3 regions of the Streptomyces sp. NBC_00029 genome follow, and region 3 is predicted to be linked to each of the others. Evidence: riboswitches for the same ligand, from Rfam matches in the RefSeq annotation. Region 3 holds a riboswitch; each other region holds the start of a gene.

Region 1 (9,842 bases), 730 kb from region 3:
GCAGGTGCACGACGTCCGCGACGGCGTGCCCGCGGACGCTGCCGCCGGCCGGGGGCACCACCTTGACTCTGGTGTACTGCTCGACCTCCGCGACCGAGGAGCGGAGCACTTCGCTCAGGTCGATGGGCCTGGTCCACTGGCGCCGGGAGGCGGCGCCGCCCAGTACGGCGAGGTTCTCGGCGTGCCGGCGGATACGGGTGGCGAGGTGGTCGACGTGGAAGAGCTCCTTGAGGAGGTCGGGGTCCTCGACCGTGTCCTCCAGGTCGTCCAGCAGCGAGATCTCGCGATGCACGAGGGACTGGAGCCTGCGCGCGAGGTTGACGAAGACCTCGACGGTGCGCTCGCTGTCGGACGGGGCGGCCGGTCCGGCCAGCCGCAGGAGGGTCGTGTGCGCCTGTTCCCGGGCTCCGCGCAGCTCCTGGGAGAGCAGCCAGAACTCGTCCGTCCCGGCCGGATCCCCGCCGGGCGGGGCCGCGCCCGGGCCCCCGCGCGCCTGGCGGGGCGGGGCTTCGCCCCGTTCCAGCAGGTTGGCGGCCGTGCGCAGCTCGTGGCGGCCGCGCACGCTGGAACGGCGCAGCGCCTCGCACCGGTCCCGTACGGCCTTGGCGGCGCGCTGGGCCCCGAGCAGGGCCGCAGCGAGCGCGCCGACGACGAGGAGGGCGCAGCCGGTGAGCACCGGCCACAGCCGGGCGTCGCGGTCGCCGGCTCCCCCGCCGAGCTGGAGGGTGAAGATCACCGCGGCTGCCCCGCTGAGCGCGGCGGCGAGCGTGGGCAGCACGGCGGCGCGCACCAGCTGGGGGCGTATCTGCCTACCGGGACCGGTGACGGCGTGTCTCGACGGGGCGTGGCGGGCGGCGCGGGGTCCGGACATCGGCGTCCTCGGTACGTGGGGCCCGGCCCCCAGCGTTCCCGGGGTCCGGTGTTGATCACCGAATACCCACGCTAGACCTCGTTACCGCGCCCCGGACGGCCAGTTGGCGAACTTCGCGGGGGTGCTTCCCGCTCCCGGTGGAGCGCTCGTACAGCCGCCCGAATGCGCCGGTCGGACCCCGCGGACCGCCCCGGCGCCGCCCCGCGGCCGCCGGCCGGACCGGTCCCGGGACGGCCGCCGGCCGCCCCGATGTGCCGGGGCGGCCGGAAGGTCCGTCCGCGCGGTGCGCTACGACCCGACGGACTCCGGCTTCTCCTGTCCGCCGGTTCCCGCGGAACCCACGCGCGCCGCCGTTCCCGCCACTGACCCGGCTCCCAGCGGAGGAACGGCCGAAGGGCCGTCGACCGGGCCGCCCGTCCGCTCCCCGGCCACGAACGGGCGCCACCACGGCATGCTCGGGGCTCCGGCGGTGCCGGGCTCGAACGGCTGGCCGGGGATCGGCAGGGCGACGGCCGCTCCGGCCCCCTCGGCCGCGGCCAGCGTGCCCTCTCCCGGCTCGTCCCACGGATGCAGGGCCAGGTTGAAAGTGCCCCAGTGGATCGGCAGCATCGTGCCGTGGGGGGTGCCGCCCTGCAGGTCGAGGTGGGCGCGCATGCCCTCCTCGGGCGTCATGTGGATGTCGGGCCAGTACTCCGAATACGCGCCGATCTGGATCATCGTGGCGTCGAAGGGCCCGTGCTCGGCGCCGATCTCCTCGAAACCGGGGAAGTAGCCGGTGTCCCCGCTGTGGTAGATCCGGTGCTCGTCGCCCGCGACGACCCAGGACGCCCACAGAGTGTGCTGCTGGTTGCGCAGGCCACGGCCGCAGAAGTGCCGGGCGGGGGTCGCCGTGAGGGACAGTCCGGCGATCTTGGTGCTCTCGTTCCAGTCCAGCTCGCGCAGCCGGTCGGCCGGTACGCCCCAGCGCTCCAGGTGCGCGCCGACCCCGAGCGGCACGGCGAAGACCGTGTCCGTACCGGCCAGCTCCTTGATCGTCGGCAGGTCGAGGTGGTCGTAGTGGTCGTGCGAGATGACCACGACGTCGACCTCGCCCAGCGAGGACAGCGGGACCGGCACCGGGTGCAGCCGCTTGGGCCCGGCGAAGGGGAAGGGGGAGCACCGCTCGCCCCAGACCGGGTCGAACAGCACCCGGCGCCCGTCGATCTCCGCGAGCACGCTGGAGTGCCCCATCCAGGTCAGCCGCAGGCCGCTCGCGGGCGGCTTCGCCAGGTCCGCGAGGGTCGTCGGGTGCACCGGGATCGGCGCGGCGGGGCTGCGGCGGACCCGCTGCTCCCGGTGGAAGTAGATCTTGGCGAACTCCGCCATCGAACCCGAGGGCCTGTTCCGGGCCCCGACCGGGTTCTGGAAGACTCCGTCGGCGAAGTTCGGCGAGCGGCGGATCCGCTCGAGCCGGGCGCCGGACGGGTCCGCGCCGAAGGCTTCGGGCCGCAGGGCACGCAGCCGCGGACGCAAGGGACGGGAGCCGGTCAAAGCGCCTCCAGGGAGGATGGGGTCAGGATGGCCGTATCTCTACGACCATCCCAACGCACACCGGCCCCGAAGGATTCCGCTTGTCGCTCCCGCGCCGCTACAGCGGCAGCAGGTCCGGCCGCTTCGCCTCGACGTGGTCCCCGGAGGACTCCCCGCGCAGCCGCCGCCCGATCCACGGGGCGAGGTGTTCGCGGGCCCACTGGATGTTGTCCCGGGTCACGTCCACCGAGCCGCGCGGCCGCTCCGGGGGCCACGGCTGGTCGGGGTCGGCCGGTACGTCCAGTCCGAGCACCTGCGCGGCGCGCAGCGCGACCCGCGTGTGGCCCTCGGGAGAGAGGTGCAGCCGGTCCGTGTCCCAGGCCCGCCGGTCCTGTACGGACTTCAGCGACCAGAGGTCGAGCACCGGGCACTCGTAGCGGTCGGCGATGGCGCGGACGTGTGCACTGTAGGTCGCGACCTTGCCGCGGAGGTGCTTGAGCACCGGTACGCCCCGGGTGTCGAAGCCCGTGGTGATCATGACAAGGCCGACGGACCCGGTGAGGTCGGCCACGGCCGCCTCGAACCGCTCCGCCACGTCGTCCGGGTCGGTGCCGGGCCGGATGATGTCGTTGCCGCCCGCGCAGAAGGTCACGAGGTCCGGCGCGAGGTCCTTGGCTCTCGGGAGCTGGTCGGCCACGATCTGGTCCAGGAGCTTCCCCCGCACCGCCAGATTCGCATACCGGAAGTCGTGCTCGTCGCGCTGATCGGCCAGGAGCACGGCGAGCCGGTCCGCCCAGCCGAGATAGGAATCCCCGGGTCCCGGGTCCCCCACGCCTTCGGTGAAGCTGTCCCCGATCGCCGCGTACGAGCCGATGGTCTTGAGTTTGGTCGTCGTCGCTGCCACGGGAACCCATACTTCACTCCCGTAACCAACCTACGCCAACGTAATGAGGGGTTGACGGACCGTGATCTGTACCACGTGGGGGATAAGGAATAAGTACACGTGAGGCCGGGACCCCCCTCGGGTCCCGGCCTCACGTGTGTCGGTGGTCCGACGGCGGGTGCCGTCAGAGGCTCGCGCCCTTCGAGCGGAGGTACGCGATCGGGTCCAGGTCCGAGCCGTAGGACGGGGTCGTACGGATCTCGAAGTGGAGGTGCGGGCCGGTCGAGTTGCCGGTGGAGCCGGAGAGTCCGATGGACTGGCCGGCGGTCACGCTCTGACCGGAGGAGACCGAGAGCTGGGACAGGTGGGCGTACTGCGAGTACTTGCCGTCCGCGTGCTGGATGACGACCTCGTTGCCGTACGAGCCGCTCCAGCCGGCGGAGACCACGGTGCCCGCGCCGACGGCCCTGACGCTGGTGCCCATGGAGGCGATGAAGTCCACGCCGGTGTGGTAGCCGGAGGACCACATGGCGCCCGCGACCTTGTACTGGGTGGAGATCCCGCCGCCGACCGGGGCGACGAAGCCGGCGGCCGACTGCGGAGCGGCGGGCGCCTCGGCGGCGGCTTCCTGCTGCGCCGGGGCGGCCTTCCCGGCCTGCTTGCGCACGGAGGGGGCGGACTTCGCGGCGGACTCCGGCGCGGGCTCCGCGGCCGGCTTCGCCTCGGCCTCGGGAGCGGCCTCGGCCGGCTTCGCCCCGCCCGGACCACCGAGGGTCAGCTTCAGGCCGGGGTGGATCAGCGACGGGTTGCTGCCGACGGCCTCGCGGTTGTCGGCGTACAGCTGCTCCCAGCCGCCGGAAAGGTGGCGCTCAACGGCGATCTTGGAGAGGTAGTCGCCCGGCACGACCGTGTAGACGGTCGGCGCGGCCGCGGTGGCGGCGACGGGAGCCGCCTGCAGAGCGGCCGGGGCCTGCGGGGCCACCGCGGGGGCGACCGCGGTCGCGGCGGCCGGGGCACCGGCGGCGTGGGCGCCGGCGGCTCCGATCAGCGGCAGCGCGAGGGCCGCACCCCCGGTTCCCGCGACGGCGAAACCGCGCGAAAGGGAAAGGGACTTGGGACGGCGGTGCTTACCCTTTGCAGGCATGACGAATTCCTCTCCGGCGCCTGCGAGGTGAGCTGTCGGGTTCGGACTGGAGATGTCCGGCCGTGCATGTACTGGACATGAACGGCTTCACCCCGAGCCGTCCCGGCGAAAAGATCTCCGGTACGGCGGCTTACCTGGTTCCCCCGCTCCTGCCGCGCGAATAGGTCGGGTGCGGTTTCCGGGAGGCGGCAGGATTTGGCGGTCCACCCGGATCGATCGCGAAGGTAATCCCTTGCGGCCACGGGTAACAAGCCGCGAATTCCCTGACGGAATCACAGACATGAGGGACCGAAGGAATTACCGTCACCCTCCGTCCATTCCGCACGGCCAACAGCCGCCCCGACTGGGCCATTCGCCTTTAGCGATCAGGCACTCACGGTCACCGTATGATCTGGCTCACGGGGACGCGCCCGATCTCGCCTCCCGATATGGCAAGTTGGCGCCAAACAGTGTAATTCGGACAGAGGCCCCACGACGTGGCGGAGGAGTTGCTTTGACCCAGCAGATACAGGAGCCGGAGCTGACCGGAGTGCGCAATTTCCGCGATGTGGGCGGATTGCCGACTTCTGACGGACGAACGGTCAGTACGGGACGACTGTTCCGAAGCGGACATCTCGCACATGCCACCGAAAGCGATGCAGAATTCCTCGCCTCGCTCGGCCTCCACACCATCTTCGACTTCCGCAACGGCGCCGACCACGCGCTGGAGGGGCCGGACGTCGAGCTGCCCGGCGTCCGGAACCTCAACATCCCGCTCTCGGACCCGGCCGACGGACGGGAGTTCTGGCGGCTGGTCCGCGACGGCGACCTCGTCCAGCTGCGCGAGATCCTCGGCGACGGCAAGGCGGCGGCCCGCATGTCGAACTCGTACCGCGGGATCATCCGGCAGCGCACCGCCGAGCACAGCCGGGTCGTGCACGCCCTCGCCGAGGACAGCGTCCCCGCCCTCATGCACTGCGCGGCCGGCAAGGACCGGGCCGGCCTGTCGATCGCCGTCACCCTGCTCGCCGTGGGCGTCGAGCGTGAGGCGATCGTGGCGGACTACCTGGAGTCGAACGCCCCGCACCGCCGCTACCGCGTGCGCCGCAGCGACGAGTCGCCCGAGGCCCGTTCCCCCGAGGTCATGGAGCTGCTCCAGCCGCTCTTCGACGCCCGCGCCGAATACCTGCTGGCCGCCTTCGACACCATCGACGAGGTCTGGGGCGGGGTGGACCCCTACCTGGCGGAGGGCCTCGGGCTGCGGCCCGAGACCCTCGGCCGGCTGCGGGACCGGCTCCTGGTCTGACGCGGCGGGGCCCGGTTCCCGAGCCCCGCCCCCGAGGTCGGCGGGCCGTCAGCGCGCGGCGACGGCCTGCTTGACCAGCGTCCTGCCGAAGTCCCAGATCAGCCCGGATCCGCCGTGCGCCTCGTCCATGACCTCGCGGAAGGCCCCGACGAACCGGTCCACGTCCCCCTCGTCCACGATCAGCGGCGGGATCAGCTTGATCACCTCCAGGTGGTCCCCGGAGACCTGGGTGAGGATCCGGTGCTTCTGCAGCAGGGGCACCACGACCATCTGCGCGAAGAGCCCCTTGCGGGCCGCCTGCAACATCGTCCACCGGCTGCGCAGGCCCAGCGAGGAGGGCCGGCCGAACTCGATGCCGATCATCAGCCCGCGCCCCCGCACCTCGTGCAGCAGCTCGTACTCGTCCACCAGAGCGGCGAGGCGCCCGCGCAGCAGGTCGCCCATGACCCGGGCGTTCGCCACGACCTCCTCGTCCTCCATGACGGACAGGACCGCGAGGCCCGCCGCCATGGCCTGGGCGTTGGAACCGAAGCTCGCGGAGTGCACGAGCACCCGGTCCATGGACGAGTAGACCTTCTTGAAGATCCAGTCCTTGCCCAGGGTCGCGCCGACCGGGACGTACCCGCCCGAGAGCGCCTTCGCCACGCACACCAGATCCGGTTCCACGCCCGGCTCGTGCTGGTACGCGTAGAAGTCCCCGGTGCGCCCGAGGCCGGTCTGCACCTCGTCCGCGATCAGCAGCGCCCCGCGCCGGTGCAGCATCTCCTGCGCCGCGAGGAGGAAGCCGGGCGGGGCGGCCAGCACCCCCTTGCCCTGGACCGGCTCGACGATCAGTGCGGCGACGTCCCCGCGCTTCAGCTCCCGCTCCAGGGCCGCGAGGTCCCCGAGCGTGATCCTCGTGTCGGGGAGCAGTGGTGCGAAGCCGTCCCGGAAGCCGCCCTCCCCGTTGACCGAGAGGGAGCCCGTCGTGAGCCCGTGGAAGGCGTGGTCGCAGTAGAGGATCCTGGGGCGCCCGGTGGCGTACCGGGCGAACTTCAGGGCCGTCTCCACCGCCTCGGTGCCGCTGTTGCCGAAGAAGACCCGGTCCAGGTGGGGGCTGTACGAGAGCAGCTTCTCGGCCAGCAGCCCGGGCAGCGGCTGGCAGTCGAAGCGGGTGAGGTCGGCGAGCTGGGCGTCCAGGACGTCGTGCAGGGCCCGGCGGACGACCGGGTGGTGCCGGCCCAGACCCATCACTCCGAACCCGGCCAGCATGTCGAGGTAGTCGTTGCCCTCGGCGTCCCAGAAGTGCGCTCCCTCGGCCCGCTCGTAGACCTTGTCGAAGCCGATGGTGTGCAGCATCCGGGGCAGCTGGTGGTTGAGGTGCCGGGCGTGCAGCTCGTACCGTTCCGCGCCGCGCTCGGCCAGCAGGGCGCCGAGGTCGAAGCCCTTGCCCCGGCCGCCCTCCTCCTCCCGTGGCCGCGCGTTCATGCCGACTTGTCCCGGTTGCTGGCGATCGTCTCCCGGGCCGCGCGCAGGGATTCCTTGAGGGAGCCCATGGTGGCGAGGACGGCGGTGGGCTCGTAGCCGCAGTGCGCCATGCAGTTCGCGCAGCGCGGGTCCTTCCCGCGGCCGTACTTGTCCCAGTCGGTGTCGTTGATGAGCTCGCGGTACGTCGGTACGTAGCCGTCGCTCATCAGATAGCAGGGTCGCTGCCAGCCGAAGAGGGAGTAATTCGGAATGGCCCAGGCCGTGCAGGGGAAATCGACCTTTCCTTCCAGGAAGTCCAGGAAGAGCGGGGAGTGGTTGAGCCGCCAGCGGCGCCGGTTGCCGCCCGCGAAGGCCTTCCTGAAGAGTTCTCGGGTCTGTTCCACTCCCAGGAAGTGCTCCTGGTCGGGCGCCTTTTCGTAGGCGTAGGCGGGCGAGATCATCATCTCGTCGACCCGGAGGTCGTCATTGAGGTAGTTGAGCACCTCGATGATCGTCTGCGGGGTGTCGGTGTTGAAGAAGGTGGAGTTGGTGGTCACGCGGAATCCGCGCCGCTTCGCCTCCTTGATGGCCGCGACCGCCTCGTCGAAGACGCCCTCCTTGGCCACCGACTCGTCGTGGCGCTCGCGCAGGCCGTCGATGTGTACGGCGAAGGCGAAATACGGGGAAGGCGTGAACTTCTCGATCTTCTTGCGCAGCAGCATCGCGTTGGTGCACAGGAACACGTACTTCCGGCGCGCCACCAACTGACGGACGATCTCGTGGATCTGCGGGTGCATCAAGGGCTCGCCGCCCGCGATGGACACCATGGGAGCACCGGACTCCAGCACGGCGCCGACCGCCTGAGCGACCGGCATGCGCTGCTTGAGGACCCCGGCCGGGTGCTGGATCTTCCCGCACCCCTCACAGGCCAGGTTGCAGGCGTAGAGCGGTTCCAGTTCGACGATCAGGGGGAACTTCTCGCGCTTGCGGAGCTTTTGTTCGAGAAGATACGTCCCGACCCTGATGGACTGGCGCAGCGGCATGGCCATCTGGCTCACCTCCTGGGGAGCAGCAACGAACGGTGCCATTCATGAAACGCGGGCAGTACGGCACGCAGGACACGGAAGGCCGATATTCCCCCGCGAACCGTGCCGATACGGACGAGCTCGTGCTCCGGAGCGTCCACGATCACCCGGACGGCCGCAACCGGACGGCCGCCGCCCCGGGTGGCGGTCCACAGGGTGGCCGCGGACTCCATGTCGACCGCGATGGCGCCGGTGGCGCGCAGCTGTGCGCGCTCCTGGCCGCGGACGACGTGGTCGGATCCGGTCAGCGCGCCGGTGTGCACGGTCCGGCCCGGAGCGGCCCGGGCCAGTGCCTCTGCGAGCAGGGCGCTGCCGGTGCAGGTGACGGTTCCCTGCGGGTCCCGGGTCTCCTCGGCGACGACGAGGTCACCGGGGTGCATGCCGGGTACCAGACCGGCGCAGAACCCGGTCGCGAGGACGGCGGCCCGGTCCATTCCCGGCCGCTCCAGTGCCCGGTCGACGGCCCGCCCGGCCGCGCGCGGGCCCATCCCGGTGCGCAGCAGGGTGTGCCCGCCGCTCCGGCCGCGGTCCGGGCCGCGGGTCGCGCTGCGCAGCGCGACCTGCTCGATGCGCAGCGCGCAGGCCACCAGGAGCGGGCCGGGGCCGCCCGCGGCCCGGTCCCCGCCCGCGGCGGACATCACACCTCCCCGGCGGCGGCCGGGTGCACCCCGGCCGGGGCGAACGGTTCCCCGTACAGGTAGCGGCCGAGCGCCGTGAGCGGGAACACCTGCCGGTAGAGGTGGTAGTTGATGGAGAAGTCCCAGGGGAAGCCGGTGCCGGTGAAGTACGGCTCGTCCCAGGTGCCGTCCTCCCTCTGGGTCTCCACCAGGTGGGCGATGCCCCGCTCGACGGCCTTGCCGTCGCGCTCGCCGGCCGACAGCAGGGCCATCAGCGCCCACGCCGTCTGCGAGGCGGTGGAGGCGCCCTTCCCGGCCCAGGACGGGTCCTTGTAGGAGCGCTGGTCCTCGCCCCATCCGCCGTCCTCGTTCTGTACGGACTCCAGCCAGCGCACGGCCCGCCGGATCGCGGGATGCCCCGGGGCGAGGCCCGCGGCGGTCAGGGCCGGGACCACCGATCCGGTGCCGTAGACGTAGTTGGTGCCCCAGCGGCCGAACCAGCCGCCGGCCGCCTCCTGTTCGGCGAGCAGCCAGGCGATGCCGCGCCGGGTGCGGGCGTCCCCCGCCCGGCCCTCGAAGGCGAGCATCTCCACCACGTGGGCGGTGACGTCGGCCGAGGGCGGGTCGATGACCTCGCCGAAGTCGCAGAAGGGCAGCTTGTTCGGGTAGGGGCTGGTGTTGTCGGCGTCGAAGGCGCCCCACGCCCCGTTCCTCGACTGCATGCCGAGGTTCCAGGACACCCCGCGGGCGATCGCCGCCTCGACACGGGCCGGCTCCGGGTGCTTGATCCGGCGCAGGGCGAGGACCACCTCGGCGGTGTCGTCGATGTCGGGGTAGGTGTCGTTGTGGAACTCGAACGCCCAGCCGCCGGGGGCGAGTCCGGGGCGGCGCACCGCCCAGTCACCGCTGCGGACGATCTCCTCGCCGAGCATCCAGTCGGCGGCCTTGACCAGGGCGGGGTGGTCGGGGCGCAGGCCCGCGTCCGCCAGGGCGATCGCGGCG
Region 2 (9,842 bases), 2.7 Mb from region 3:
GAGGCGGTCGGTGATGGTCTTCCAGCCGTCCCAGTCGTCCTCGAACAGCGGGTCCTCGATGGAGACGAGCGGGTACGCCTCGACGAGCTCGGCGTAGTAGTCGGTCATCTCGGCGGCCGAGCGGGACTTGCCCTCGAACTCGTACTGGCCGTCCTTGTAGAACTCGGACGCGGCGACGTCGAGCGCGAGCGCGATGTCCGTGCCCGGGGTGTAGCCGGCCTGCTTGATGGCCTCGATGATGAGGTCGAGCGCGGCGCGGTTCGACTCCAGGTTCGGGGCGAAGCCGCCCTCGTCACCCAGGCCGGTGGAGAGGCCCTTGGTGTGCAGGACCTTCTTGAGGGTGTGGTAGACCTCGGCACCCCAACGCAGCGCCTCGGAGAAGGACTCCGCGCCGATGGGGGCGATCATGAACTCCTGGATGTCCACGTTGGAGTCGGCGTGCGACCCACCGTTGAGGATGTTCATCATCGGAACGGGCAGCAGGTGCGCGTTCGGACCGCCGAGGTAGCGGAAGAGCGGAAGGTCCGAGGCCTCGGACGCGGCGTGCGCGACGGCCAGGGACACGCCGAGGATGGCGTTGGCGCCGAGCGAGCCCTTGTTGTCGGTGGCGTCCAGGTCGAACATGGCCTGGTCGATCAGACGCTGCTCGGTGGCGTCGTAGCCGACGAGCTCCGGGCCGATCTGCTCGATGACGGCGAGGACGGCCTTCTCGACACCCTTGCCGAAGTAACGGTCGGGGTCACCGTCACGGAGCTCGATGGCCTCGAATGCACCGGTGGAGGCGCCGGACGGAACTGCAGCACGGCCGGTGCTGCCATCGTCGAGGCCCACCTCGACCTCGACCGTGGGGTTGCCTCGGGAGTCCAGGATTTCCCGGGCTACGACGACGTCGATGGACGGCACGAGCATCTCCTTCTGGGATGTGACGCTGGGTGTGCGGTGGCGTGTCAGGCCGTGGGATGGCCTTGCCGCCTAGAGCCTAACCGGCTCCGGGCACTCGACCGGCCGACCGCCCGGACCCTGGGACGAAAAAGGGACCGAATACCCCTCTTCCGGGACATAGCCCCTTGATCATCGGCCCACGGAGGCCGGGAACAGCACCGCCCGGCGCGTGGAGCATGCGCCGGGCGGTGGGCATCCTGCACACAGTCAGAGGACGTCCTGCACAGGGTTTTGCGGCTTTTGCCGCAATGTTCAGCTGAGCTTGAGCTTCTGACCCGGGAAGATCAGGTCGGCGTCCGAGACGATGTCCTTGTTCAGCTCGAAGAGCTTCTCCCAGCCGCCCTTGACGCCGTTGGTCTCGGCGATGGTGCCCAGGGTGTCGCCCGGCTTGACCTCGTACGAGCCGTTGCCGGTCTTCGGCGCGGCCGGAGCCTCGGTGCGCTCGGAGCGGGTGACCGGAGCCTCGGCGCGCTCGGTCTTCGGCGCGGCCTTGGTCTCGGTCTTCTTCTCGGTCTTCGGCTTCGGCTGCGGCTTCGTCTGCGGCTTGTTCGACGCCGGGGTGCCGGTGCCGCCACCGTTGTTGGCGGCGTTCGACAGGCCCTTGCCGCAGTGCGGCCAGGCGCCCTTGCCCTGGTTCTTGAGGACCTTCTCCGCGACGGCTATCTGCTGCGCCTTGGTGGCCTGGTTGGCCTGCGGGGCGTACGCCTTGCCGCCGTGGCCGGCCCACGTGGAGGACGAGAACTGCAGGCCGCCGTAGTAGCCGTTGCCCGTGTTGATGGCCCAGTTGCCACCGGACTCGCACTGCGCGACCTTGTCCCACTCGGACGTGGTGGCGGCACTGGCGGTGCCCGCGGCCATCAGCGGGGCGGCCACGGCCACACCGGCGACACCGGCGAGCGTGACGATGCGGACGGACCGCTCGATGGCGGTACCGCGACGGTGCTTGCCCTTGCCGGAAAGCAGCATGGAGTTCTCCTCACCGACGCCTACGAGGTGAGCTGTCGGGTTCGGGCGAGTGAGTTGCCCGGCCGTGCGACCTAGCGCACGTCTTAACCCCTAGCCGGTGGCGTGACCGTCTCTCAACGGCCGCTCCCGGCACCTACCTTGGTTCCCCCGCTCCTGCCTTCGGCGCTTGACGCGACGACTGTTCCCCCCGTCCGCCGGCAGGATTCGGCGATGCGGTCGAAGGAGCTCGCGGTGGCGAGCGATTCAGAAGGTAGACAGGTCTCTCCCCGATGTTCAACGAGGAACATCGGGGAGAAACGGCCCCTACTTGCGCTCCCCGCAGAGGTGTTTGCGCAGGTGAGGGCGGTGTTTGCGGAAGCCCCGCGGAGAGACACGCCAGTTGACCGGAAGAGACGCATGTCTCACTTGACGAAAACCGACATTCGACCCTTTCCGGATAACTGAACTGTCCTTATTACGTGGTTAGATCCAGGTTCTGGCCGGGCTTGATCAGGTTGGCGTCCTCACCGATGACCTGCTCGTTGGCCTCGTAGAGACCGTTCCAGCCGCCCTTTACGCCCTTGGCAACCGCGATGGTCGCCAGGCTGTCGCCCGCCTGGACCGTGTACGTGGGGTTCGACGAGACGTCAGAGGGGCCCGCCGACTCGGGTGCAGGCGCACCGCGGTGCTTGCCGTTGCCCACGCCCGGAGTGGCACCCAGGGTCTCGGGCGTCTCCGGAGCCCCGGGAGCCGCAGGGTCCGTCGGGGAGACCGGGGGCAGTCCGGGCGTGACGGGCGGGGTCGTGGGCGCGGTCGGGTCCACCGGCAGCGTCGGGGCCGTCGGGTCGACGGGGGCCGGCGTGGTGCCCGGGAGCGTCGGGTCGACGGGAGGCGTCGTCGGGACGTCCGGCGCGGGCATGACGGGCAGTCCGATGGACGGGGCGTCGGGAATGAGGAACGGGGTGTCGGACGGGCTCGGGGTCGGCGACCCGTAGTCCGTGGACGGCTTGCCGCCCTTGGTGGACGGAACCGCGTCGTCCGGGCGGGCCGGCGCCGGGGCGAGCGGGCCCTTGCCGCCGGGCAGACCGGGGTCCACCTGTGCGGCGGGGCTCTGCCGGTCCAGTCCGGCCGAGGCCGCGCACAGCGGCCAGGCCTGCGGGCCCGTCGAACCCAGCACCCGCTCGGCCACCGCGATCTGCTGCGACCGGCTCGCGAGGTCGGGGCGCTCGGCGAAGTCGAGTCCGCCGGCGCTCTGCCACTCCTCCTGGGTGAACTGGAGTCCGCCGTAGGCGCCGCTGCCGAAGTTGGCGCTCCAGGCGCCACCGCTCTCGCATTCGGCGACCTTGTCCCATGTGGACGTGTCGGCGGCGGTGGCACTGGTTGCCGCTAGCAGCGGCAGAGCCAGCGCGGAGCCAGTGACTCCGGCTGTGACGACCAGCGCGGGGACCTGGCGGGGGCGTCTGTGGCGGCCGTTCCCGGAACGCATGTAGGTGCACCTTTCGCATAACAGCGGGGTAACGGCAGAACCTAGCGGCCTTCGAACGATTGTCACAAGTTCAAGCTGGATCTGACTTTTAATCAGATGTCGCTGAAGTGTTTTGAGCTGTAAACCGAACGGGAAGAGTACGTAGCCCTCGCATGATCAACCCCCCACGCCAGCGCAGGTCTTGGGGCGGAATGGCGAGCTCCAGATCGGGCAGGCGCGTCAGCAAAGTCGCGAGCGCAGTCTGTCCTTCGAGCCGGGCGAGCGGGGCACCCACGCAGTAGTGGATGCCGTGACCGTATCCGAGGTGCTGGTTGTCGCTCCGTGAGAGGTCGAGGGTGTCCGGGTCCGCGAACCGCTCGGGATCCCGGTCGGCGGCGGCGAGGACGACCAGGACCGGGTCGCCGACCTCGACGGACATGCCCCCGAGGGTCAGCGGCTCGGTGGCGAACCGCCATGTGGCCAGCTCCACGGGACCGTCGTAGCGCAGCAGTTCCTCGACCCCGGTGGCCAGCAGTCCGCTCTCGCCGGCCGCGAGGGAGAGCTGGAGGCGCTCGCGCTGCCCGGGGTTCATGAAGAGGGAGTGGACCCCGTTGCCGATGAGGTTCACGGTGGTCTCGAAGCCGGCGAAGAGCAGGATGAAGGCCATGGCGGTGGCCTCGCCCTCCGTCAGATGGTCACCGTGATCGCTCGCCCGGATCAGGTCGGAGATCAAGTCGTCGCCCAGATCATCCCTTTTGCGGTGAATGAGTTCACCGAGATAGGTCCGCATCTGCTTGACCGACCGGGCGACCCCGCCCCGCGGGCCCCCGCCGTGGCGGATCATCATGCCCGCCCAGTCGCGGAAGTCGTCCTGGTCCTCGCGCGGTACGCCGAGCATCTCGCAGATGGCGTAGATGGGGAGCGGGAAGGCGAACTCGTGAATGAGATCCGCCTCTCCCTTCTGCGCGAACCCGTCGATGAGGTGGTCGGTGAGCGCCTGCACCCGCGGGGCGAACTCGGCGACCCGGCGCGGGGTGAACGCCTTCGACACCAGCCGCCGCAGCCGGGTGTGGTCCGGCGGGTCGATGTTGAGAAGGTGCGTCATCAGCTCGGCCTTGCGCTCGCCGGGGATCCCGGTCTTGCCCTTGGCGTGCGCGGGCTCAGCGTGGTGCGCCGGATTCTTGCTGAGCCGCTGGTCGGCGAGGGCCTGGCGGGCGTCGGCGTACCGGGTGACGAGCCAGGCCTCGACCCCGCTGGGCAGCTTCGTGCGGTGCACCGGGGAGTGCTCGCGCAGCCAGGCGTAGGCCGGGTAGGGGTCGGTCGCGAACTCCCAGTCGAAGAGGGTGGGGCCCTCGGCGGAAGGGGTGTCGGCGGGGTTTTCGGAGGTCTGCTCGTGCACCTGATGACCGTATCCCGGCGCCGAGCTCCCATCCGATATGGGTCGTTCGTCGCGGCTGTCCGTAGATCGTCCATCCCTTGACGTGGCCTTCTGTGACATTCCTACTTTCGGTCTTGTGGATGTGAGGATCTTGAAGAGCAGTTTCGCGGTGGTGGAGCGACGGGCCGAGCACGCCGTCAAGTTCTTCTACTCCCACCTGTTCTGGCACAACCCCGGAGTCCGTGCCCTCTTCCCGGACTCCCTCCACGACATGGAGCGCCAGCGGGACCGGCTCTTCGCCGCGCTCACCCACGTGATCACCCACTTCGACGACGAGACGATCGGCCCCTATCTGCGGGACCTGGGACGCGACCACCGCAAGTTCCTGGTCCGCCCCGAGCACTACGCCGCCGTGGGCGCCAGCCTGCTCGCCGCGCTCGCGGAGACCTCCGGCGCCGCCTGGACCCCGTCGGTCGAGAAGGCCTGGGCCGAGGCGTACCAGGTGATGGCCGATGCGATGACGGCCGGCGCCGACGCGAGCGAGGACCCGCCGTGGTGGGACGCGGAGGTCGTGCGCCACCTCACGTACGGGCCGGACATCGGCGTCCTGACACTGAGGCCGCACGCGCCCTTCCCCTATCTCCCGGGCCAGTACACGAGCGTGAGCAGCGAACGCCTCCCGACGGTCTGGCGCACGTACTCCATCGGCAACGCCCCCCGCCCCGACGGCACCGTCGACCTGCACGTCAGCAGGATCGACCACGGGCGGCTGAGCACCGCCCTCGTCCGCGAGACGCTGCCCGGCGACGTGCTGCGGCTCGGCGCCGCCGGCGGGCAGCTGACCTTCCGCCGCGGGGACCGCCCGGCCAGCCTGATCGCCGCCGGCACGGGCTGGGCGCCGATCCGGGCCATGCTGGAGGATCTCGCGGAGCATCCCCCCGATCAGGACGTACGGCTCTTCGTCGTGGCCCGGGACGGCGCGCACCTCTACGACCGCCCGCTCATCGACGCGTACGCCGCCGAATGCGGCTGGCTCGCCGTCACCTACATCGCGCCCGCCCCCGGGCAGCACCGCAACCAGGCCACCGACCGGCTCGCGACCGCGCTGGGCAACCGGGGCCTGTGGCCCGACCAGGACGTCTACCTCAGCGGTCCGCCGCAGTTCATCGACGAGACCGCCCACCTCCTCCGGGAGCTGGGCGCCGTCCCCGGCCACCTCTTCCACGACTCCGTACCGGCCCGGGGCCAGGGACACCCCGAGCGCCCGCTGGGATTCCGCGAATGGTTCCTGGACCCCCCGGCGCCCCACTGGCACAACCCGTCGGCCCGCGCCCCGAGGACGCACTAGGGGGTGTCCTTCCGGGCATCCCGGCGGCTACTGCGCCGGGTCGGCGATGCCCTCCGCGGCCCGGATCGCGTCCCGGTAGGCGCGGGCCGCCGCGCGCAGCGCGGTCTCCGGGTCGGTCCCCTCCGCCTCGGCGCGCGCCGCGAGCGCCAGCAGCTCGTACCCGATGCCCTCGCCGCGGGGCAGCTCCACGGCCACGCCGCCCGTACGGGCCCGGCCCGCGAGTTTCGCCGCGAGCGCCAGGCCGGGCTGGCCCACCGGGATCCCGTCGGTGACCGACTCCCGCCGCTTCTCCACCGCCTTGGTGCGCTGCCAGTGCGCCTTGACGTCCTCCGGGGTCTCGGCCTTCGCGTCGCCGAAGACGTGCGGATGCCGGTGGATCAGCTTCGTGACGAGGGCGCCGGCCACGTCGTCGATGGAGAAGGCCTCGGCCGCGTCCTCGTCGTCCCCGCCGGCCTCCTCGGCGATCCGCGCGTGGAAGACCACCTGCAGCAGCACGTCGCCGAGTTCCTCGCGCAGCTCGTCCCGGTCCCCGTCCTCGATGGCCTCGACCAGCTCGTACGCCTCCTCGATCGCGTACTTGGCCAGGCCCAGGTGGGTCTGCCGGGAGGTCCACGGGCACTCGCGCCGGACCCGGTCCATCACCTGGACCAGGTCGAGCAGGCGCGCGCCCGGCAGATCGTACGAGCCGGGCAGCAGTTCCAGATCGGGCATGGAGACCCGGCCCGAGCCGGCCAGCCGGGCCAGTCCGTCGGTGAGCCGCTGGTCGCCCTCGCCGCCCGGGAGCACCACGACCGTACGGCCGCCCGCGCAGGCCTCGACCAGCGCGTGCGCGTCCGGGCTCTCGAACGCGACCTCGACGCCCGCCTCCGCCAGGTACGGCAGCTGCGGGTGACCGGGGTCGGCGCACAGCACCCGGTCCGCGGCGTGCAGGGTCTGCCACGCCGGCCAGGACAGTACGCCGGGGGCGACCCGGTGGCTGGTGGTCAGCAGGACGATGCGGCCCGTGGGCTCGCCGGCGGCCGCGGTGGTGGGTTCGGAGTGGTCGGTCACCCTCCGAACCTACCTCCGATCCGCCGGCCCACGGCCCGGGGGACCGGCGGACCGGCGGACTTCCGGGTGCTCAGGCTCCGGCAGGGGGCTGTTCGGGCCGGGTCCGCTGGGTGATCCAGGGCGTCTCCCCGCCGCCGAGCCTGATCTCCTTGGCGTCCCAGGCCCCGTAGCGCGGGTTCACCTCGATGTGCAGGGCCTTCACGGCGGCCCGGGCGGGCTCCTCCAGCTTCCCCGCTCCGTACTTGGCGGTGAGCTTGGCGAAGAGCACCTGGTCCCGCAGGAAGCGGTCGACCTGGGCGGGGGCCATGGCGCCCTTGTGCAGGAGGACCGCCTCGAACTGCTCGTTCCCGCCGCTCTCGGCGGCGCGGGTCCTGCGTTCGTCCTCGATGTCCTTCTGGGTGGCCGTGAGCCCGGCGGTGTCGGCCATCTTGTCGATGATCCGGCTCTGGAGGGCCGCGTCGAGCTTCTGGCGTTCCAGGTGGGGGGTGCTCGCGATGAGCTCGGCGGCGGCCTGCCCGGAACGGTTCTGCGCCGCGCGGACGTCGTTCACCTGCGCCTGGAGCGAGGAGGTGGTGATGCGTTCGCCGCCCACGACGGCCGCGGTGCCGGGACGCGGCTCGCCCGAGCAGGCGGACAGCAAGGGCGCCGCCACGAGCAGGGCGGTGGAGACGGAGAGCGCTGTGCGACGGTGCAAAGGAGCCTCCAGGGCCGGGAGATTGTGCGTCGGTGCACAAAGGGCCGTGCGGTGATCGATGTTATGAGGTCACGGTGATCCGGACCACCGGTTCGACCAACGATTCGCGCGCGGACCGAACACGCACCGTTCATAAGCGAGTCGGCCCGCACCGGCGTGCCCGCCGCGCCATCCGTCACCCATCCTGGGGACCCCGCGACCCGGGCGGCGACCGGATCGGCCGTTGGCCACCCCGGGGCAACCCCTTGGTCACCCGGCGCTGCGAAGGTCGGCCCACCATGCCGACAACGCACCGCTCACCGCTCCGCCGGGCTCTGTTCGGCCCGGCGCTCGCCGCCCTCCTCACGGCGGTCGCCCTCTGCGCCGGGGACGCGGCCGCGCGCGTCTTCCCGTACGGACCGCGCCACCGAAGCGTCAACGACCTCGGCAATCAGTTCGTCCCCTTCCACGCGCAGCTGTGGGACCTCCTGCACGGCCGCGCGGAGGGCGGGCTGCTGTTCAACTGGCGCTCCGGCTACGGCATGAGCTTCCTGCCGGACCTGGGCACCTATCTGACCAGCCCCTTCGCGGTCCTCGTCGGCCTCTTCCCGCGCGCCGACATCGACCTCGCCGTGTACGTCGTCACCGTGCTCAAGACGGCCGCCGCCGCGGCGGCGATGTGCCGGCTGCTGCTCGCACAGTGCCGCGGGCCCCGGTGGACGGCCGCGCTGCTCGGGGCCTCGTACGCGCTGTGCGGCTGGTCGGTGATCGAGGCCGCCTACAACCCGATGTGGCTGGACGGGCTGATCGCCTTCCCCCTGCTGTGCCTGACCGGTGAATGGGCCCTGCGCGGCCGGCGCGCGGTGCTCGCCCCGCTGGTCGTCGCGGTCTGCTGGACGGCGAACTTCTACACCGCCTACATGGCGACGCTGGGTGCCGCGCTGGTGCTGCTGGTACGGGTGGTGCTCACCCGGGAGGGTGCCCGGACCCGGCTCGCAGTGATCGCGCGGGCGGCCGGGACGACCGTGCTGGGCATCGTGCTGGCCGCGCCCGTGCTCCTGCCCCTCTTCCTCAGCTCCGGGCAGGCGTACCCGGGGTGGAACAGGGAGTTCCTCCCGGTGTCCTGGGCGGACCTGTTCGCGCGGCTGCTGCCGGGGACCTACTCCTTCTCCTCCCCCGCCGTCTTCGTGGGGACCGGCACCCTGCTCCTGGTGGCCGCGTTGCCCTTCCACCGCGCGGTCCCGCTCCGCACCCGGCTGTGGTGGTCCGGACTGACGGTGGCCGTCGCGCTCTCCCTCCAGTGGGCACCGACGCACCTGGCCTGGCACCTCTTCGCCACCCCGAACGGAAGTCCGTACCGGCAGACCTTCGTCCTGGCCGGGATCGCCGTGATCGCCGCCTGGACCGGGCTGGCGGCGGGCCCGCCGCGGCCGGTGGCGCTGGCGGCGGGGGCGGGCGTACTGGCGGCCGCCGTGCTCCGGGCGGGCGGCAGCCCGCTGGTGACGGCACCGGGGTACGCGCTGTTCGGCGGCGGGCTGGTGCTGGCCGGCGCCGCCTGGTGGGGGCTGCGCCACCGGCGGCTCGCGCGTCCGGCGGCCGGGCTGCTCGCGCTGGTCCTGCTGGCGCAGGCCGCCGCGACCACCGCGTACGGCCACCGGGGCAAGCTGGGCGGCCTGGACGACTACCCGTCCTGGGGGCCGGCGCACACCGCGCACGCCGAGGCCCTGGCCGCGGCCGACGGCTGGCCCGCGTACCGCACCGACCCGGGCCGGCCCGCGCTGTCGGGCAACGACCCGCTGCTGCTCGGCGGGGAGGGCGGCTCGTACTACAGCAGCCACACCCCGGACGTGTTCACGCGCACGATGGCCGCCCTCGGCGCCGGCTGGACCTCGCGCGGACGCAACGTCCAGAGCCTCGACAACCCGGTGACCGACGCCGTCTTCGCGGTCGGCGCACGCCTGCGCAGCGACGGCACGGTCCGCAGGACGCAGGTGCCCCCGCTGGTGACGATCCGCCCGCCCGGCCCGCCCCTCTCCTACGC
Region 3 (9,842 bases):
CCTCCGCCGGGCGGTTCACATCGCCCACGACGACCTGGGCGCCCTCGACGACCATCTCCCCGCCCACCGTACGGGCGTTGTGCGTGGCACGGGCGCCGCACCAGCACAGCGCCTCCACCTGGAGCTGTTCGAGGCGGTCCGCCAGCTCGATCAGTCGCTGCGAGCCCGGGAACAGCTTCGTGCGGAAGTCGGTGGTGATGCCGAAGGCGAACACGTCCAGGCCGAGGTCGTCGACGACACGGGCCAGCTGGTCGATCTGCTCGGGAGCCAGGAACTGCGCCTCGTCCACGATCACGTAGTCCGCCTTGCCGCCCTTGGACAACTGCGCGACCAAATACGCGTACAGGTCCATGTCCTCCGGCGCCTCGACCGCCTCCGTCACCAGCCCCAGGCGCGAGGACAGCTTGCCCTCACCCGCCCGGTCGTCCCGCGTGAAGATGACTCCCTGCAGGCCCCGGGCGTCACGGTTGTGGGCGATCTGGAGCGCCAGGGTGCTCTTTCCGCAGTCCATCGTTCCGGAGAAGAACACCAGCTCGGGCATGGGAAGTACGGACCTTTCGGGTCGTGGGCAGGTGGTGGGTGAGGGATGAAGGGTGAGGCGTCAGGTGCGGATTTCGAGGAGCGGGACGAGCTGCTCCGCGGCGGTCATCGAGCCGTGCATTCCGGCGAGCGCGGACTCGTTCGGCTCGTTGCGCGAGGCGGTGATCGCGGCATCGGTCTGGGCGGCCGCGACCACGTCGCCGATACGGCCGAGCACGCGCTCGTCGCACTCCCCCGGCACGCCGAACCAGCCCAGCTCCAGGGCCTCTTCGCGGCTCGCGACCCAGAACCGGTCGCCGAGCACCTCGCGCCACACGGTCAGTACGTCGGCCTGCGCGCCCGGCACCGCGTACACGTGCCGGGCCCGGCCCTCGCCGCCCAGCAGGGCGACGCCGGCGCTCAGTTCCCAGTCCTCGTCGAAGTCGATCCGGGAGTCCTCGTCGAAGGGGACGTCGACCATGCCGTGGTCCGCGGTGACGTAGAGGGCGGTGCGCGCCGGAAGCTGCTCGGCGAGCCGCTGGACGAGCCGGTCCACGTACATCAGCTGGCCACGCCAGGCGTCGGAGTCCACTCCATGGCGGTGTCCGGCCCCGTCGAGCTCGCTGTAGTACGTGTAGACGAGCGAGCGGTCACCGGCCGCGAGGCGCTCGGCCGCCAGGTCCATCCGCTCCTCGCCGGTCATCCGGCCGAGGAAGGTGCCGCCGCTGAGCGCGACCTTGGTGAGCGGGGTGGTCTGGAAGGCGGGCGAGGACACCTGGGCGGTCGCCACGCCTGCCTTGTCGGCCTGCTGGAAGACGGTCGGGTACGGCTGCCAGGGCTTCGGCGCGGTCCACGGGTGCCAGCGGAGCTGGTTCATCAGCTCGCCGGTGGCCGGGTTGCGCACGGCGTAGCCGGGCAGGCCGTGGCGGGCCGGCGGCAGCCCCGTGCCCACGGAGGCCAGCGAGGTGGCGGTGGTCGCCGGGAAGCCCGCGGTGATCGGGCGGCCGGTGCCGCCGCGCGAGCTGCCGAGGAGGGAGGTGAGGTACGGGGCCTCGTCCGGGTGGGCCTTGATCTGCTCCCAGCCCATGCCGTCGACCAGGAACACGCAGTTCCGGTCGGCCGGGGTCAGCTCCGTGATGGCGGCCGTGAAACCGGGGACGCCCTGGCCGGCCACGAGCGTGGGCAGCAGGTCGGCGAGCGACCCGGTGCCGTACTCCGGGACGGGGGCACCGGCCAGGTCCAGCAGCTCCGGCTCGGGCCACTCCTGCGCCGCGGAAAACGCCATCAGCGGGCGGGGGTGGAGGTCGCAGCCGTTGCCTCGGAGAGTGCCTGCGCGAAGACCAGGGTCTGGCGCACCGCCTCCGGGCCGTCGCCGGCCTCGCTGACGCGCAGGCTGAGGTCGTCGGCGGTGGAGTTGCCGGTGTAGCCGTGGTCGGAGTCGCAGTTCGGGTCGCCGCAGGCGGCCGGCTCCAGGTCGATCCGGGAGACCGCGCCCCAGCCGATGGTCAGGACGACCTCACGGGGCAGCGTGCCGGGGGTGTAGGACTCCGGGTTGGCGACGACGCGGCTGAGCACCACGGAGGAGATGCTGGACAGCTTGACCGACTCGGTGGAGGTGGTCGCGTACGGGGAGGGGGACCCGGCGTCGGCGGCCTGCTCGTCGGTGTGGCTGACGATGAACCGGTTACCGGTCAGGACCAGCACCGTGACGTGGCGGCGCACCTCGTTGGAGTCGAAGGTCGTCTCCTGGTGGACCAGGTACGACGAAATCGGCTCGCCGCCCACCGCGGCCTCCACGGCCTCGGCCACGAGGGCCGGGTAGTAGCCGCTGCGCTCGATCGCCGTGCGCAGCCCCTGGGTCGTCGTACCGGATTTCGCCATGGGGTCAATGGTAAGGCCCTTCGGGTGCCCTCCCACCGCGCCGTACCCGGTCAGTAACTGGGGAGGGTCCGCGGACCGAGATCACCGCGGGCGGGCGGGTGCGCGACACGGACGGTGGCACTGAGCACCGAGACGCCCTCCGCGGCGACCACGACGGGCTCCAGCAGGACGCCCGTCACCTCGGGATGGTCGTCGACGAGGCGGGAGAGCCGCAGGAGCAGGTCCTCCAGGGCGGGTGTGTCCACGGGGTCGCTGCCGCGCCAGCCGAACAGCAGGGGAGCCGTCCGGATGGACCGGATCAGTCCGGCGGCGTCCCGGTCGGTGGCCGGCACGAGCCGGTGCGCGGTGTCGCCGAGCAGCTCGGAGGCCACACCGGCGAGCCCGAAGGAGAGGACGGCGCCCGCGGCCGGGTCGATGACCGAGCGGACGACGGTGTCGACCCCGCGCGGCACCATGGCCTGCACCACGGGCTGGAGCTCGGCCGGCTTGCCGAGCGCGTCGGTGAGCTCCTCGTACGAGCGCCGCAGCTCGGCCTCGCTCGTGAGGTCGAGCCGTACGCCGCCGAGGTCCGCGCGGTGGCGCAGGTGGGGGGCGGTGGTCTTGAGCGCCACCGGGTAGCCCAGGACCCCGGCGGCCCGGACCGCCGCGTCGGCGCTCGGGGCGGGCAGGGTGGGCAGGACCCGGATCCCGTACCGCGCGAGCAGCTCGCGGGCGTCCCAGTCGGTCAGGGTCAGCACGGCCCCGGCGTCGACGTCCACCAGGAGTCCGGCCAGCTGCGCCGCGGCCCCGGCCTCGTCGATGTCCTCGTACTCGGGGACCTGCCCGGCGTCGGCGGTGGCCCGGCGCCACTGCCCGTACCGGACCGCTTCGGCGACGGCCTTGACCGCCCGCTCGGCGGCGGGGTAGCTGGGGATGCTGTCGCCCGCGGCGGACAGCGGGACCGCCGCCGGGGGTGCGGCGTCCGGGGCGGGGTCCGGGGCCGGGCCCCAGTTCCGGTAGGGGGCGGGCTGCGGGAGGCCCCGCACCGCGGAGAGTGCCTCGACGAGCTCGCCGAGCTCGACGTGCACCACCGCCACGGGCTTGCCGGGGTACTCGGCCACCGCGTCGCGCAGCGCGCCGGCCAGGTCGTCCGCGGGTGCGTCCTCGCTCACCCAGGGGATGGCCGTGACGACCACCGCGTCGCAGTCCTCGGAGCGCAGTGCGTCGGTGAGGGCGGCGCGGAAGTCCGCCGGTGAGGCGGCCGTCGTCAGGTCCAGCGGGGGCAGCGGCCGCAGGCCCTGGGTGAGGCAGGCGTCGTAGGTGAGGATCCCGAGGGATTCGGAGTTGCCGAGGATCGCGATCCGGGGCCCGGCGGGCAGTGGCTGCGCGGCGAGCAGGAGGCCGACGTCCACGAGCTCGGTGACCGTGTCGACGCGGATGACGCCGGCCTGCCGCAGCAGGGCGGAGACGGTGGCGTCCGGCAGCCTGGTGTCGGGGACGACGTGCCCGGCGGGGCTGTGGCGGCCGCCCTTGGCGACGACCACGGGCTTGACGGCCGCCGTCCGGCGGGCGAGGCGGGTGAACTTCCGCGGGTTGCCGAGGGTTTCGAGGTAGAGCAGCGCGACGTCGGTGGCCTCGTCGTCGTACCAGTACTGGAGGATGTCGTTGCCCGAGACGTCGGCCCGGTTCCCCGCGGAGACGAAGGAGGACAGGCCCTCGCCGCGCCGGAGCAGACCGGAGAGCAGGGCGATGCCGATGGCCCCGGACTGCGTGAACAGGCCGATGCGGCCGCGCGTCGGCATCGGGGCGGGGGTGAGGGAGGCGTTGAGCTCCACGTCCGGGGAGGTGTTGATCACCCCGTAGGCGTTCGGCCCGATGAGCCGCATCCCGTACGAGCGCACCTGCCGCACCAGTTCGCGCTGGCGGGCGAGTCCGGCCGGGCCGCTCTCGCCGTATCCGGCGGACAGGACGACGAGCCCCTGCACGCCGTGCTCGCCGCAGGCGGCCACCGCGTCGGGGACCCGGTCGGCCGGGACCGCGATCACCGCGAGGTCGACGGGGCCGCCGATGGCCTCGACCGTGCGGTAGGCCCGTACGCCGTCGAGCAGGTCGCGGGTGACGGCCTCGTTGACGGCGTAGAGGTGGCCGTGGAAGCCGCTGTCGCGCAGGTTCCGCAGTGCGGCCGCGCCCACGCCCGCGCCGGAACGGCTGACTCCGACCACGGCCACCGAGCCGGGGGCCAGCAGCCGCTGCACGGAGCGGGCCTCGGCGCGCTGTTCGCGGGCGCGCTGCACGGCGAGGGACTCGGCGGTGGGTTCGAGGTCGAGGGTGAGGTGGACGGAGCCGTCCTCGAAGCTGCGCTTCTGCTGGTAGCCGGCGTCCGTGAACACCTTGATCATCTTGGTGTTGGCGGGCAGCACCTCGGCGGCGAACCGCCGGATGCCGCGTTCCCGGGCCACCGCCCCGATGTGTTCGAGGAGGGTGGAGGCGACCCCGCGGCCCTGGTGGGCGTCCTGGACGAGGAAGGCGACCTCGGCCTCGTCGGCGGGTGCGGAGGCGGGCCGGCCGTCGGCGTCGATGCGGTCGTAGCGGACGGTGGCGATGAACTCCCCGCCGATGGTTGCGGCGAGGCCGACCCGGTCCACGTAGTCGTGGTGCGTGAAGCGGTGCACGTCGCGGTCGGAGAGGCGGGGGTAGGGAGCGAAGAAGCGGTAGTACTTCGACTCGTCCGAGACCTGCTCGTAGAAGCTGACGAGCCGGCCCGCGTCCTCGGTGGTGATGGGCCTGATCCGGGCGGTGCCGCCGTCACGGAGGACGACATCGGCTTCCCAGTGGGCCGGGTAGGAGGGGTCCGACTCGATGGTCATGGGCCTACCTTACGGCCGGATCGGGCCCGGCAGTGCGCGCGCGGCGCATGATGCATATCGGGACAAGTCAGTGCAAGCTGGGGAAGGTCGAACGGCGAAAAATTCAGGCCGAAGGTCGGTCCGAGCATTCCGGGCGTCGTGAGAGACTGGTCTAGACAACCGTAAGAACCTGAAGGGCATCACCATGGCAGAGCGCCGCGTCAACGTCGGCTGGGCCGAGGGCCTGCACGCTCGTCCCGCCTCGATCTTCGTCCGTGCGACGACCGCTTCCGGCGTCCCGGTGACCATCGCGAAGTCCGGCGGCGACCCCGTCAACGCCGCCTCCATGCTGGCGGTCCTGGGCCTGGGCGCCCAGGGCGGCGAGGAGATCGTCCTCGCCTCCGAGGCCGAGGGTGCGGACGCCGCGCTGGACCGCCTCGCGAAGCTGGTCGCCGAGGGTCTCGAGGAGCTCCCCGAGACCGTCTGACCCTTCGGGTTCGACCCCACCACGAAGCCGCGGCCCCCGGACGGGGACCGCGGCTTCGTCATTCCCGCGCCCTGACCGCCGCTCCCGGCAACGGCCCCGCCCGCACGGCTTCCCCTCCGGAATCGGAACGGGAAGAAACCGGCCCGGCGGCACGGAAAGGGTCTCGCCGAAATGCCGGGCGCACCGGCATTCAGCTCCGCAGGAATTCGGCACGGCACATTGCCTCGGGGCGGAAATCGACCGCCCACCGCGCAGCGAATTCGCGTGATTCCATCCTTTGTATACGGCTGCTGTTAATGCCGGCCGCTCGACATGTTTACGACAGGTTGCGAAGTCCTCACCGCCGGGCGGAGCCTCGGCCGGTGCGCCCCCGCCGCCCGGTCGGCATGGAGCACGGTCAGCGCTCGCGCCCGTTCGGCATCGCCGCGCGCCACCGCGTCCACGATCGCGCCGTGCTCCGCCCAGGACTCCACGGGCCGGGCCGGCGCCTCCACCACGTACATCCAGGCGATCTTGTGCCGCATCTGCGTGAGCATCGCGATCAGGCCGGGGCTGCCGGAGGCCTGTGCGAGCGTCTCGTGGAACCAGCCGCCCAGGGACCGCAGATCCTCCCCCTGGCCCCGCCTGGCCCGCTCCTGCCCCAGCCTGACCAGCCCCCGCAGCACCTTGAGGTGCGCGTCTGTGCGCCGCCGGGCGGCTCTGGCGGCGGCCAGCGGCTCCAGGAGCATCCGCACCTCCAGCAGGTCCGCGGCCTCCTGCTCGGTCGGCTCGGCCACGCAGGCCCCCGCGTGGCGCCGCGTGGTCACGAACCCTTCCGACTCCAGGGTCCGCAGGGCCTCGCGGACCGGGACGCGCGAGACCCCGTACCGGCGGGCCAGCACCTCCTCGGTCAGCCGGCCGCCCGGCTCGAACACCCCGGAGACGATGTCGTCGCGGATTGCTGTGCATACCGCGTGCGCAGGAATACGCAAGACAGGACCTCCGCCTATTTCCGACTGCCAGCCTCATTGCACGCCCAAGCGCGTGCTGCGACTCTATTGCAACACACGATAATTTCCGAGAGCGGCCGGAAATACGAAACATTTGCACAAGGGCGCAACACAAAGACCCCGGCTCGGGGAGCCGGGGTCTTCGGTGAAGCGGTGCGGGGCCGGGTCAGAGGCTGACGCCGTGCGAGCGCAGGTACGCGATCGGGTCGATGTCCGAGCCGTACTGCGAGCCGGTGCGGGCCTCGAAGTGCAGGTGCGGGCCGCTGGAGTTGCCGGTGGAGCCCGACAGACCGATCTGCTGGCCCGGGGTGACCTGCTGGCCGACGGAGACGCTCAGCGAGGACAGGTGGCCGTACTGCGTGAACGTGCCGTCGTTGTGCTTGATGACGACGTTGTTGCCGTACGCGCCGCCCCAGCCGGCCTCGACGACCGTGCCCACGCCCACCGCGTGCACCGAGGTGCCGGAGGAAGCGTGGAAGTCGATGCCCGTGTGGCTGCCGGAGGACCACATGCCGCCGCCCGCGTGGTACTGCGTGCTGACGTACGAGTCGGAGAGCGGGGCGACGAAGGTGTTGAGGCGCTTGCGCTCCTCCTCGCGGGCCGCACGCTCGGCGGCTTCGCGCTCGGCCTTCGCCTTGGCCTCGGCGAGGCGCTTGGCCTCCGCGGCCCGCTGCTTCGCGTCGGCCTCGGCCTGCGCCTTCGCGGCGTCGTGCTCGGCGGCGCGGCGCTGGGAGTCGGCCTGGTCGGAAATGTCGCCCGCGAGGTCCTCGGCGACGACCACCGCGTTCAGGCCGTTGTCCTGGCCGATGTTGCTGCTGTGGTTGTCCGCGGCGAAGGCCGGGGCGGCGAGGGAGCCGACGACACCCGTGGTGGCGATCGCGGCGATACCGGCGTAACCGGCGGTCTTGCGGCTCAGACGGCTGGAACCACGGTGCTTACCGGAGCCAGCGGGACGACTGCCAAACGCCATGAAGGGTTTGATCCTTTCCTTCCTTCTCGCCTACCGGGTTAGCTGACGGGTTCGGAGCAGGAAGGTCTCCTACGGATCTCCTCTTGCGAGGGGGTCCGATTCACCCCAGGGACACATGTGGGTCCCCGGCTCCCCAGGCTCGCGCCTGACGGGGACTCGGCGATCACTGTCCGGTGCCGCGGGTGCGGCGGGCACAACTGACGGACAGCACGGCCGACGCTAGGCGGATCATCAGTCAATCGCCAAACAGACACGGCTTTTTGTTGCGTACGCCACACCGCATACAAGCAACCTCACCACTAAACGGACAAAAGGGGTTCTGGTGAACAAGTCACCAGAACCCCTTGCCGAATCCTTCAGCCGGCCCTCAAAGGACCGTCACCTGGGCGTCAGTTGGAGACGACCGTCACCGCACCGATCCCGAGGGCCCGGACGGGCTCCTCGATCAGCGAGGCGTCGCCCACCAGAACGGTGACCAGCCGGTCCGCCGGGAAGGCCTTCACGACCGCGGAAGTGGCCTCCACGGTGCCGGTTTCGGCGAGCTGGGCGTACAACTGCGCCTGGTAGTCGTCCGGCAGTTCCTGCTCGACCTGGTCGGCGAGAGTGCCCGCGACCGAGGCCGCCGTCTCGAACTTCAGCGGGGCCACGCCCACCAAGTTCTGTACGGCGACATCGCGTTCGGCGTCGGTCAGACCGCCCTCCGCGAGGGTACGCAGCACCTTCCAGAGGTCCTCGAGCGCCGGGCCGGTGTTCGGGGTGTCCACCGAGCCGCTGATGGCGAGCATCGAGGCGCCCTTGCCGTCCGCGGTGGAGCGCAGCACCTGGCCGAAGGCGCGCACGCCGTAGGTGTACCCCTTCTCCTCGCGCAGCACCTTGTCCAGGCGCGAGGTGAGGGTGCCGCCCAGGCAGTAGGTGCCCAGCACCTGGGCCGCCCACACCCGGTCGTGGCGGTCCGACCCGATCCGGCCGATCAGCAGCTGCGTCTGGACCGCTCCGGGCCGGTCCACGATGACCACGCGGCCGGTGTCGTCCGCGGTCACCGGCGGCACCGGGCGGGCCGCGGCGGTGTTGCCCGTCCAGGTGCCCAGGGTGTCCGCCAGCACGGCGTCCAGGTCGATGCCGGTCAGGTCGCCGACGACCACCGCGGTGGCCGTCGCGGGGCGTACGTGGGCCTCGTAGAAGGCGCGCACGGCGGCGGAGTCGATCCGCGCGACCGTCTCCTCGGTGCCCTGGCGCGGCCGGGACATCCGCAAGGTGGCCGGGAAGAGCTCCTTGGAGAGCTGCTTGGCGGCGCGGCGCTGCGGATTGGCCAGCTCGTGGGGGATCTCGTCGAGCCGGTTGCGCACCAGCCGGTCCACCTCTGCGTCGGCGAAGGCGGGGGCACGCAGCGCCTCCGCGAGCAGGCCGAGCGCCTTGGGTAGCCGGGAGGCCGGAACCTCCAGCGAGACCCGGATGCCGGGGTGGTCGGCGTGCGCGTCGAGGGTGGCGCCGCACCGCTCCAGCTCGGCCGAGAACTCCTCGGCCGAGTGCTTGTCGGTGCCCTCGGAGAGCGCCCTCGCCATGATGGTCGCCACGCCGTCCAGGCCCTCGGGCTCGGCGTCGAGCGGGGCGGCGAGGTTGACCTCGACCGCGACGACCTGCTGTCCCGGCCGGTGGCAGCGCAGCAGGGTCAGCCCGTTGGGCAGCTGCCCGCGGTCGGGGGCCGGGAAGGCCCACGGCTGCGGTTCGCCGGCCTGCGGCTGCGGGTGGAAGGTCATCGTGACGGCTGCGGTGTCGCTCACTGCTCCGCCCCCTCGTTCTCGTCGGACTCGTCGTGCTGGTCGGACTCGTCGGCCGCGATCGGCTCGTACACGAGCACCGCGCGGTTGTCCGGGCGCAGGCGGGCCGCGGCCACGGCCTGCACCTCCTCGGCGGTGATGTCCAGCACCCGCTGGACGGCGGTCAGCGCCAGCTGCGGGTCGCCGAACAGCACCGCGAAGCGGCACAGTTCGTCGGCGCGTCCGGCCACCGTGCTCAGCCGGTCGAGCCACTCCCGCTCCAGCTGCGCCTGGGCGCGCTCCATCTCCTCGGCCGTCGGGCCCTCGGCGGCGAACCGCGCGAGCTCCTCGTCGACGGCCGCCTCGATCGTGGGGATCTCGACCCCGCTGGAGGTCTTGACGTCCAGCCAGCCC

What was found. Region 3 has a riboswitch for cyclic di-AMP ahead of OG753_RS30640 (M23 family metallopeptidase). Riboswitches for the same ligand answer to the same signal wherever they lie in the genome.
Region 1: linked by a shared signal. The riboswitch ahead of OG753_RS33750 (LysM peptidoglycan-binding domain-containing M23 family metallopeptidase) and the one ahead of OG753_RS30640 (M23 family metallopeptidase) in region 3 are both predicted to bind cyclic di-AMP.
Region 2: linked by a shared signal. The riboswitch ahead of OG753_RS18185 (transglycosylase family protein) and the one ahead of OG753_RS30640 (M23 family metallopeptidase) in region 3 are both predicted to bind cyclic di-AMP.

What each region holds. Positions count from the first base shown of each region.
Region 1 is NZ_CP108292.1:7,289,370-7,299,211, reverse strand. It holds gene OG753_RS33765 (ATP-binding protein) at 1-871, opposite strand, end outside; gene OG753_RS33760 (MBL fold metallo-hydrolase) at 1,160-2,401, opposite strand; gene OG753_RS33755 (SGNH/GDSL hydrolase family protein) at 2,499-3,284, opposite strand; gene OG753_RS33750 (LysM peptidoglycan-binding domain-containing M23 family metallopeptidase) at 3,448-4,407, opposite strand; cyclic di-AMP (ydaO/yuaA leader) riboswitch at 4,412-4,608, opposite strand; gene OG753_RS33745 (tyrosine-protein phosphatase) at 4,901-5,692, shown strand; gene OG753_RS33740 (aspartate aminotransferase family protein) at 5,741-7,159, opposite strand; gene hpnH (adenosyl-hopene transferase HpnH) at 7,156-8,187, opposite strand; gene OG753_RS33730 (1-hydroxy-2-methyl-2-butenyl 4-diphosphate reductase) at 8,193-8,861, opposite strand; gene shc (squalene--hopene cyclase) at 8,861-9,842, opposite strand, start outside.
Region 2 is NZ_CP108292.1:3,877,230-3,887,071, forward strand. It holds gene eno (phosphopyruvate hydratase) at 1-903, opposite strand, end outside; gene OG753_RS18185 (transglycosylase family protein) at 1,195-1,908, opposite strand; cyclic di-AMP (ydaO/yuaA leader) riboswitch at 1,911-2,083, opposite strand; gene OG753_RS18190 (transglycosylase family protein) at 2,363-3,373, opposite strand; gene OG753_RS18195 (cytochrome P450) at 3,462-4,751, opposite strand; gene OG753_RS18200 (globin domain-containing protein) at 4,873-6,078, shown strand; gene OG753_RS18205 (nucleoside triphosphate pyrophosphohydrolase) at 6,106-7,128, opposite strand; gene OG753_RS18210 (SurA N-terminal domain-containing protein) at 7,199-7,822, opposite strand; gene OG753_RS18215 (YfhO family protein) at 8,101-9,842, shown strand, end outside.
Region 3 is NZ_CP108292.1:6,555,455-6,565,296, reverse strand. It holds gene OG753_RS30670 (thymidine kinase) at 1-541, opposite strand, end outside; gene OG753_RS30665 (alkaline phosphatase family protein) at 602-1,804, opposite strand; gene OG753_RS30660 (DUF5998 family protein) at 1,804-2,400, opposite strand; gene OG753_RS30655 (GNAT family N-acetyltransferase) at 2,451-5,246, opposite strand; gene OG753_RS30650 (HPr family phosphocarrier protein) at 5,431-5,712, shown strand; gene OG753_RS30645 (GntR family transcriptional regulator) at 6,006-6,683, opposite strand; gene OG753_RS30640 (M23 family metallopeptidase) at 6,868-7,671, opposite strand; cyclic di-AMP (ydaO/yuaA leader) riboswitch at 7,684-7,843, opposite strand; gene OG753_RS30635 (pitrilysin family protein) at 8,061-9,428, opposite strand; gene OG753_RS30630 (M16 family metallopeptidase) at 9,449-9,842, opposite strand, start outside.